DNA from 3 places in the Pseudomonas sp. E141 genome. Region 2 is predicted to be linked to each of the others. Evidence: predicted binding sites of a transcription regulator. Region 2 holds the regulator's gene; each other region holds the start of a gene.
What was found. Region 2 encodes sigma-54, which starts transcription at its own class of promoters, with help from an activator protein. Its sites were predicted from a motif close to ANTGGCATNNANNTTGCTNT; they were not measured.
Positions count from the first base shown of each region.

Region 1: a site for sigma-54 is predicted at 1,981-2,000, ahead of glnA (type I glutamate--ammonia ligase). Genes of this name have one in related genera too.
Region 3: a site for sigma-54 is predicted at 1,769-1,788, ahead of GKKCFE_RS06075 (flagellar basal body rod protein FlgF). Genes of this name have one in related genera too.

Region 1 covers NZ_CP084024.1:55,006-58,284, forward strand. Annotated here, with positions in the region: gene GKKCFE_RS00295 (chorismate mutase) at 1-355, opposite strand, end outside; gene glnA (type I glutamate--ammonia ligase) at 480-1,886, opposite strand; gene thiI (tRNA uracil 4-sulfurtransferase ThiI) at 2,215-3,279, shown strand, end outside.
Region 2 covers NZ_CP084024.1:4,807,029-4,810,307, forward strand. Annotated here, with positions in the region: gene lptA (lipopolysaccharide transport periplasmic protein LptA) at 1-256, shown strand, start outside; gene lptB (LPS export ABC transporter ATP-binding protein) at 256-981, shown strand; gene GKKCFE_RS21520 (RNA polymerase factor sigma-54) at 1,145-2,638, shown strand; gene hpf (ribosome hibernation-promoting factor, HPF/YfiA family) at 2,715-3,023, shown strand; gene ptsN (PTS IIA-like nitrogen regulatory protein PtsN) at 3,036-3,279, shown strand, end outside.
Region 3 covers NZ_CP084024.1:1,329,813-1,333,091, forward strand. Annotated here, with positions in the region: gene GKKCFE_RS06070 (sigma-54-dependent transcriptional regulator) at 1-1,497, shown strand, start outside; gene GKKCFE_RS06075 (flagellar basal body rod protein FlgF) at 1,843-2,580, shown strand; gene flgG (flagellar basal-body rod protein FlgG) at 2,630-3,279, shown strand, end outside.

The DNA of each region.
Region 1 (3,279 bases), 1.4 Mb from region 2:
CCGGGCGCGGCGCGGCCGGGGCTTTGCCTTGCAGTTGCCAGTCGGACAGATGCGCGTATTGCACCAGTTTGTTGGCTTCTATTTGTGCGGCGAAAAACGCCTCTACCGCTTCACTGCTCAGTTTGTAAGCCGGTGCCTGGGCGACGGCAGCGGCGATCACCTCGCGTTCGCGCTGGCGATCTTCCACCGGTTTGCGGCTGTCCCACTTGCTCAGGGCGACCTGATCGGCAATGGCCAGGCGCTCGCCTATGGTGCCGAGCAGTGGGGCGAGGGTGGCGGGTGCGGTGGCGGCCTGGGCGGCGGTGCCCAACAACGCGGCAGACAGAGCAAGGCAGAGTGAAAGGCGCGAAGTCATGGGTGATCTCGTCTTCGAATAGTGGAGGGCGCAGACAATCATGCACGTAACGTGCGTCCATAAAAAAGGCCTCCCGAAGGAGGCCTTTCTTTATTTCACGCCGTGCGTGGCGGCGCTTACTGGATTAGCAGCTGTAGTACAGCTCATATTCCAGTGGGTGTACGAAGGTGCGAACCTTGATTTCTTCTTCGCTTTTCAGTGCGATGTAAGCGTCGATGAAGTCATCGCTGAATACGCCGCCCTTGGTCAGGAACGCACGGCCCTTGTCCAGCTCTTCCAGGGCTTCTTTCAGGCTGCCACAAACCTGTGGGATTTCCTTGGCCTCTTCAGGCGGCAGGTCATACAGGTTTTTGTCGGCGGCATCGCCAGGGTGGATCTTGTTCTGGATACCGTCCAGACCGGCCATCATCAGTGCAGCGAAGGCCAGGTACGGGTTGGCAGCCGGATCCGGGAAACGGGCTTCGATACGGCGAGCCTTAGGGCTGTTGACGTAAGGAATACGGATCGAGGCAGAACGGTTACGAGCCGAGTAGGCCAGCATGACCGGTGCTTCGAAGCCTGGTACCAGACGCTTGTAGGAGTTGGTCGACGGGTTGGTGAAGCCGTTCAGGGCCTTACCGTGCTTGATGATACCGCCGATGAAGTACAGGGCAGTGTCCGACAGGCCGGCATAACCTTCGCCGGCGAAGGTGTTCTTGCCGTCTTTGGAGATCGACATGTGCACGTGCATGCCCGAACCGTTGTCGCCGTACAGAGGCTTGGGCATGAAGGTCGCGGTGCGGCCGTATGCATCAGCAACGTTGTGTACGCAGTACTTCAGGGTCTGGACTTCGTCAGCCTTCTTGACCAGCGTGTTGAATTTCACGCCGATTTCGTTCTGGCCGGCAGTCGCCACTTCGTGGTGGTGAACTTCGACGGTCTGGCCCATCTCTTCCAGTGCGTTGCACATGGAGGTACGGATCTCGTGGTCGAAGTCGAACGGTGGAACTGGGAAGTAGCCGCCCTTGATACCAGGACGGTGGCCTTTGTTACCGCCTTCCACGTCTTGGTCGGACATCCACGAACCTTGTTCGGAGAAGATCTTGAACATGGAACCGGAGATGTCGGACTTGAACTTGACCGAGTCGAAGATGAAGAACTCAGGCTCAGGGCCGAAGAAAGCGGTGTCGCCGATACCGGTGGACTTCAGGTATTCCTCGGCACGGTGGGCGATGGCGCGTGGGTCGCGGTCATAGCCTTGCATGGTCGAAGGTTCGATGATGTCGCAGACCAGGATCAGGGTCGGCTCTTCGGTGAACGGGTCCAGGACGGCAGTTTCGTCGTCCGGCATCAGGATCATGTCGGAGGCTTCGATGCCTTTCCAGCCAGAGATGGAGGAACCGTCGAACATCTTTCCGATTTCAAAGAATTCGTCGTCCAGCGCATCACGGGCCGGCATGGTCACGTGATGTTGAGTGCCTTTGGTGTCAGTGAAGCGCAGATCAATCCACTTGACGTCATGATCTTTGATGAGTTGAACCGACTTCGACATATGTCCTCCGGGTGGCTTCGGGCGGGTAATGGTGTGCCCTTAGATATGGGTGATGCCGGCGCGAATACTCTGCCAAGGCAACCTGCCTCACAAGGGAGCAATTTGCATGCCAGTGCCCCAGCATGGGTTTTTTGCACCAAATCCACGCTTTTATAGCCTGTATTCGCGGATTGTCGAACAATTGCGCACTGCAATGTGGCGTAACTTGCGAGAGATGACCTGTTTTGGTGCGTTGAAAACCGAGTGCACATTAACTGGTTAAACCTTGAGCAATTTCCGCTATAATCCGCGCCCCCCTTTTTCGGCTGGCCGTTCGCGCGCTGTTTTCATGAAACTAATCGTAAAAGTCTTCCCCGAGATCACCATCAAGAGCCGCCCGGTACGGATGCGTTTCATCCGCCAGTTGGCCAAGAACATCCGTGCCGTGCTCCGCGATCTGGACCCGGCTGTGGTGGTGAACGGCGTGTGGGACAACCTCGAACTGGAAACCCGCGTCAGCGAACCCAAGATTCTCAAGGAAATGACCGAGCGCCTGAGCTGCATGCCGGGCATCGCGCATTTCCTGCAGGTCGACGAATACCCGCTGGGGGATTTCGACGACATCCTCGCCAAGTGCAAGCTGCATTATGGTGATGCCCTGGCCGGCAAGATTTTCTCGGTGCGCTGCAAGCGCGCCGGCAAACACCCGTTCAGCTCGATGGACGTGGAGAGATACGTCGGCAGCCAGTTGCGCAAGCAGTGTGGCGCCGCCGGAATTTCATTGAAAGACCCGCAAATTGAAGTGCGCATCGAAATTCGCGACCAGCGGTTGTTCGTGATCCACAGTCAGCACGACAGCATTGGCGGGTATCCGCTGGGTTCGCTGGAACAGACCCTGGTGCTGATGTCCGGCGGCTTCGATTCCACGGTCGCGGCCTACCAGATCATGCGGCGCGGGCTGATGAGCCATTTCTGCTTCTTCAATCTTGGCGGGCGCGCCCATGAACTGGGCGTAATGGAAGTGGCGCACTTCATCTGGAAGAAGTATGGCAGCTCCCAACGCGTGTTATTTGTGAGCGTACCGTTCGAGGAAGTCCTGGGCGAGATTCTCGGCAAAGTCGATAACAGTCATATGGGCGTCATTTTGAAGCGTATGATGTTGCGTGCCGCATCCAGCATCGCCGATCGGCTGCACATCGATGCGCTGGTCACCGGCGAGGCGATCTCCCAGGTGTCGAGCCAGACGCTGCCGAACCTGTCAGTGATCGACTGCGTGACCGAAAAGCTGGTGCTGCGCCCGCTGATCGCCAGCCACAAGCAGGACATCATCGACACGGCCAACGAGATCGGCACCGCCGATTTTGCCCGGCACATGCCGGAATACTGCGGGGTCATCTCGGTCAATCCGAAGACT
Region 2 (3,279 bases):
CGACACCAAGCCGGTTCAAGGCTACGGGGTAACCATTCAGTACCACGCCGCCAAAGACCGCGTGGTGCTGATCGATCGCGCCAAGGTCATCGACAAGGACGGCAACACCACCCAGGGCGAGAAAATCGTCTACGACACGAACAAAAAGCTGGCCAGCGCCGGTCGCGCCACTGGCAGCAAGGTCACCGAGCAGCGTCCACGGATCGACATGGTCATCCAGCCGAAAAAGAAAACCGACGAGCAGAAGGCCCAGTAATGGCAACTCTGAAAGCTCAGCACCTGGCCAAGAGCTACAAGAGCCGCCAAGTCGTGCGTGATGTCAGCCTGTCCATCGACAGCGGCCAGATCGTCGGCCTGCTCGGCCCCAACGGCGCGGGCAAGACCACCTGCTTCTACATGATCGTCGGCCTGGTTCAGGCCGATCAAGGCCGCGTCCTGATCGACGACCTGGACGTCAGCCACCAGCCGATGCATGGCCGGGCGAAGGCCGGTATCGGCTATCTGCCGCAAGAAGCGTCGATCTTCCGCAAACTGTCGGTTGCCGACAACATCATGGCGATCCTCGAGACCCGCAAGGAACTCGACAAAGCCGGTCGCCGCCAGGAACTGGAAAGCCTGCTGCAGGAATTCCACATCAGCCACATCCGCGACAACCTGGGCATGAGCCTGTCCGGTGGCGAACGGCGCCGCGTGGAAATCGCTCGCGCCCTGGCCACCGCACCGAAATTCATCCTGCTGGACGAACCATTCGCTGGCGTGGATCCGATTTCGGTCGGCGACATCAAGCAGATCATCCACCATCTCAAGGCCAAGGGCATCGGCGTATTGATCACCGACCACAACGTTCGCGAGACGCTGGATATCTGTGAAACCGCCTATATCGTCAATGATGGCCAGTTGATTGCCGAAGGCGACTCCGCGACCATCCTGGCCAATGAACTGGTCAAGGAAGTGTATTTGGGCCATGAGTTCCGCCTGTAAGCGAAAAGTGTCTGGTCAATCACCTCGGCGTCGCTAATTTTATTACGTGACGCCCTAGGCAAACACTTCAGTTTCAGGCATATAATTTGCTTAAGTTTGGCGCTTCGGCGCCCTGTAGTGGATGGCGCATGTGCGCCGGCGAATAAGGTGTTAAGCCCCAGCCATGAAACCATCGCTAGTCTTGAGAATGGGCCAGCAGCTGACGATGACACCGCAGCTGCAACAGGCCATCCGCCTGCTCCAATTGTCGACCCTGGACCTGCAACAGGAAATCCAGGAGGCCCTGGAGTCCAATCCGATGCTCGAACGCCAGGAAGAAGGCGACGACTTCGACAACACCGATCCGCTGGCCGATAACGTCGAGCAAAAGACCAACACCGAAATCCCGGAACCGTCCTATCAGGAAACCGCCCCGACGGTGGATAACCTTGAGGATGGCGAATGGAATGAACGCATCCCCAACGATCTGCCCGTGGATACTGCCTGGGAAGACGTCTACCAGACCAGCGCCAGCAGCCTGCCCAGCAGCGATGACGACGAGTGGGACTTCACTACCCGCACCTCCACCGGCGAAAGCCTGCAGAGCCACTTGCTGTGGCAACTGAACCTGGCGCCGATGTCCGATACCGATCGTCTGATTGCCGTGACGCTGATCGACTGCATCAACAATCAGGGCTACCTGGACGAGACGCTTGAAGAAATCCTCGAGGCCTTTGACCCCGAGCTGGACATTGAGCTGGACGAAATCGAAGCCGTCCTGCACCGCATCCAGCAGTTCGAACCCGCCGGCATCGGTGCTCGCAACCTGGGCGAGTGTCTGCTGTTGCAACTGCGTCAGTTACCCGCCAAGACGCCTTGGCTGGCCGAAGCCAAGCGACTGGTCACCGATTACATCGACTTGCTGGGCGGTCGCGACTACAGCCAGTTGATGCGTCGCATGAAGCTCAAGGAAGATGAACTGCGCCAGGTGATCGAGCTGGTCCAGAGCCTCAACCCGCGCCCAGGTTCACAGATCGAGTCCACCGAACCCGAATACGTGGTTCCCGACGTGATCGTGCGCAAGCACAACGACCGCTGGCTGGTGGAACTGAACCAGGAATCGGTGCCCAAGCTGCGGGTGAACGCCCAGTACGCCGGTTTCGTAAAGCGCGCGGACACCAGCGCCGACAACACCTTCATGCGCAACCAGTTGCAGGAAGCGCGCTGGTTCATCAAGAGCCTGCAAAGCCGCAACGAAACCCTGATGAAAGTAGCCACCCAGATCGTCGAGCATCAGCGCGGCTTCCTGGAGTACGGCGACGAAGCCATGAAGCCGTTGGTCCTGCACGACATTGCCGAGGCAGTGGGCATGCACGAGTCGACGATTTCGCGGGTGACCACCCAGAAATTCATGCATACCCCCCGGGGCATATATGAACTGAAATACTTTTTCTCCAGCCACGTCAGCACCTCCGAAGGCGGTGAATGCTCGTCCACAGCCATCCGCGCGATCATCAAAAAACTGGTGGCCGCGGAAAATCAGAAAAAGCCGTTGAGTGACAGCAAGATCGCTGGTTTACTGGAGGCACAAGGCATTCAGGTGGCCCGCCGTACCGTCGCCAAATACCGTGAATCCCTCGGGATCGCACCTTCGAGCGAACGCAAGCGGTTGATGTAACAGGCCACGCCACAGCGTTCCAGTGGCAGGCATTTCTGCCTGCCGCTTTATGCACTGGCAACGAAGGAGAAGCTGTATGCAAGTCAACATCAGTGGACACCAACTGGAAGTGACCGAACCTCTTCGCGAATACATCGGCGAAAAACTCGAACGATTGGAGAGGCATTTCGACAAGATCACCAACGTGCAAGTCACGATGAACGTCGAGAAGCTGCTGCAGAAAATCGAAGCCACGTTGCATATCCCCGGCGGAGAAGTGGTTGCCAATGCTGCGCATGAAGACATGTATGCCGCGATTGACCTGCTGACCGACAAGCTGGATCGCCAACTCAAAAAGCATAAGGAAAAGACCCAGAGCCTCCTCCAGGGCGCGACCGGTCGTTAACCCCCCTAATCCATGATCCGACTAGAATCCATCCTGACCCCCGGCCGTTCCCAGGTGAACGTGCCGGGTGGCAGTAAAAAGAAAGCCCTCGAACAAATTGCCAACCTGATCCACCGAGAGGTACCGGATCTGGAAATGCAGGATGTCTTCGAGGCCCTGTTTGCCCGTGAAAAACTGGGCTCCACCGGCTTTGGCAACGGTATCGCCATTCCCCATTGCCGCCTCAAGGCCTGTACAGCGCCGATCAGTGCGCTGC
Region 3 (3,279 bases), 2.7 Mb from region 2:
GTGGAGTACGGCATCAACGTCGCCCGCGGGGAAGTGGGCGGTGAGCACGGCAATGCGATTTATCTGCACTGCCCGAATCTGATCAACATCCAGTTTCAGGCGCTTCGCCCGAAGTTCGAAGGCATTGCCGGGGTCTTCGGCGTCAAGCGGGTGGGGTTGATGCCCAGTGAACGTCGGCACATGGAGCTCAACGCGCTGCTCGGCGCCCTGGAGTTTCCGGTGCTGTCCATCGACATGGGGGGTTCCATCGTCGCCGCCAACCGGGCTGCGGCGCAGTTGCTCGGGGTGCGAGTGGACGAAGTGCCGGGGATTCCACTGTCCCGGTACGCCGAGGATTTTGACCTGCCGGAGCTGGTGCGCGCCAATCAGTCACGCATCAACGGTTTGCGGGTCAAGGTCAGGGGCGATGTGTTTCTGGCGGACATCGCGCCACTGCAATCGGAGCACGACGACAGCGAGGCCATGGCCGGTGCGGTGCTGACGCTGCATCGGGCGGACCGGGTTGGCGAGCGCATTTATAACGTGCGCAAGCAGGAACTGCGCGGCTTCGACAGCATTTTCCAGAGTTCGAAGGTGATGGCGGCGGTCGTCCGGGAAGCCCGGCGCATGGCGCCACTGGATGCGCCGCTGTTGATAGAAGGCGAAACCGGCACTGGCAAAGAGTTGCTAGCTCGCGCCTGTCACCTGGCGAGTCCGCGCGGGCAGTCACCGTTGATGGCACTCAACTGTGCGGGGTTGCCCGAATCCATGGCCGAGACCGAACTGTTCGGCTACGGTCCCGGTGCTTTCGAGGGGGCCCGGGCCGAAGGCAAGCTCGGTTTGCTCGAACTGACCGCCGGAGGCACGTTGTTCCTCGACGGGGTAGGGGAAATGAGCCCGCGCCTGCAAGTGAAATTGCTGCGCTTTTTGCAGGACGGTTGCTTCCGTCGTGTAGGCAGCGATGAAGAGGTGTACCTGGATGTCAGGGTGATCTGTGCGACCCAGGTGGATTTGTCTGAGCTCTGCGCCCGAGGGGAATTTCGTCAGGATCTGTACCACCGTTTGAACGTCCTTTCGCTGCACATCCCGCCTCTGCGCGAATGCCTCGACGGCTTGATGCCGCTGGTGGAGCATTTTCTTGACCAGGCCAGTCGGCAGATTGGTTGTGCGCTACCGAAACTGGCCCCGGCGGCGATGGACCGTCTCAGCCACTACCATTGGCCAGGCAACGTTCGGCAGCTGGAAAACGTGCTGTTCCAGGCTGTCTCCCTGTGTGATGGCGCAACGGTGAAAGCCGAGCATATCCGTCTGCCGGACTACGGCGTGCGTCAGCCTCTGGGGGACTTTTCCCTGGAGGGTGGGCTGGACGACATCGTCGGGCGATTCGAGAAAGCCGTGCTTGAGCGGCTGTATTCCGAACACCCCAGCAGCCGGCAACTGGGCAAGCGGCTGGGGGTTTCCCATACGACCATTGCCAATAAGTTGCGTGAGTATGATGTGGGTAAGGCCGGCTCATAATAGTTGCTTACCTGTTGTGTTTGGTGGGGACTTCTATTGCGAGCAGGCTCGCTCCCACAGGGGTATCGAGTGTTCAAAAATCCTGCGAGCACCCAAGATCCATGGTGGGAGCGAGCCTGCTCGCGATGACGGCAGTAGCCGTTGCCAGAAGGTCAAGCGTTGCCACCAAACGGCATGACACCGCCGGTTTTTCGTCTTCGATACATTTACCCCAATCCCTTCAATAACCCTGAAGCCCTTTGTTTGTGCGGCTCGACGGCGCCAGAAAAAAGTTGGTCTGCAAATTGCTTAGTGCTCAGCAGTACAGCAGTGGACGGCAAACGTCCGGCATGCAGAGGAACGACAGTGGACAAGTACCTTTATGTGGCAATGACCGGCGCCAGCCAGAACGCACTGGCGCAGCGGGCCCATGCCAACAACCTGGCGAACATCTCCACCAACGGTTTTCAGAAAGACCTGGAGCAGGCTCGTTCGATGCCGGTGTTTGGCGACAGCTTTCCGGCGCGGGCATTTGCCATGTCCGAGCGTCCAGCCACCGACTTCACCCCTGGCGCGCTGGTGGAAACCGGCCGCGACCTCGACGTGGCAGTCAGCGGGCCGGGCTGGATGGCTGTGCAGAACCCTGAAGGCGGTGAAAGCTACGTGCGCACCGGCAGCCTCAACGTTGACGCCCTGGGCGTGCTGCGGGCCGGCAACGGTATGCCGGTGATGGGCAACGGTGGTCCGATCGCCGTGCCGCCAGAGCAGAAAATCGAAATCGGCCAGGACGGCACCATCAGTATCCGCGCCATGGGTGAAGGCCCGCGCGTGATGGCTGAAGTCGACCGCATCAAGCTGGTCAACCCGGATCTTCGCAACATGACCAAGGGCCTGGACGGCACCATCCGCACCAAGGACGGCCAGCCGGCTGTCATTGATGCCAACGTGCAACTGGTGTCGGGTTTCCAGGAAGCGAGCAACGTCAATGCCGTGGACGAGATGACTTCGGTGCTGGCCCTGGCCAAGCAGTTCGAGCTTCACGTCAAGATGATGAACACCGCCAAAGAAGGCGACGAAGCCATGGCTCGGGTCTTGCAGATCTAATCATTAATTACAGCGTCGCGCCGAAAAACAGGCGTACGAGGAGAATCGAATGCTTCCGGCTCTTTGGGTTGCCAAAACAGGTCTGTCCGCCCAGGACACCAACCTTTCTACTATTTCCAACAACCTGGCGAACGTGTCGACCACGGGTTTCAAGCGTGATCGCGCCGAGTTCCAGGACCTGCTGTACCAGGTCAAACGCCAGCCAGGCGCCCAATCGACCCAAGACAGCGAATTGCCGTCGGGCCTGCAAGTGGGGACCGGTGTGCGCATCGTCGGCACCCAGAAAAACTTCACCGCCGGTAGCCTGCAAACCACCGAGCAGCCGCTGGACATGGCCATCGACGGTCGCGGTTTCTTCCAGATCCTGCAGCCCGATGGCACCACGTCCTACACCCGTGACGGTACGTTCCACCTCGATTCCAATGGCCAGATCGTCAACGCCAGCGGTTTCGCCCTGGAACCGGCGATCATCATCCCGAACGACGCCCAAACGTTCACCGTGGGCCGCGACGGCACCGTGTCCATCACTGTGGCGGGCAACCCTGCTTCGCAGGTGATCGGCAACCTGCAGACTGCCGACTTCATCAACCCGGCCGGCCTGCAAGCGGTGGGTAACAACCTGTTCCTGGAAACCGCGGCCAGCGGCGCGCCACAAGTCGGCACGCCAGGCCTGAACGGCTTCGGTACCACGCTGCAGAA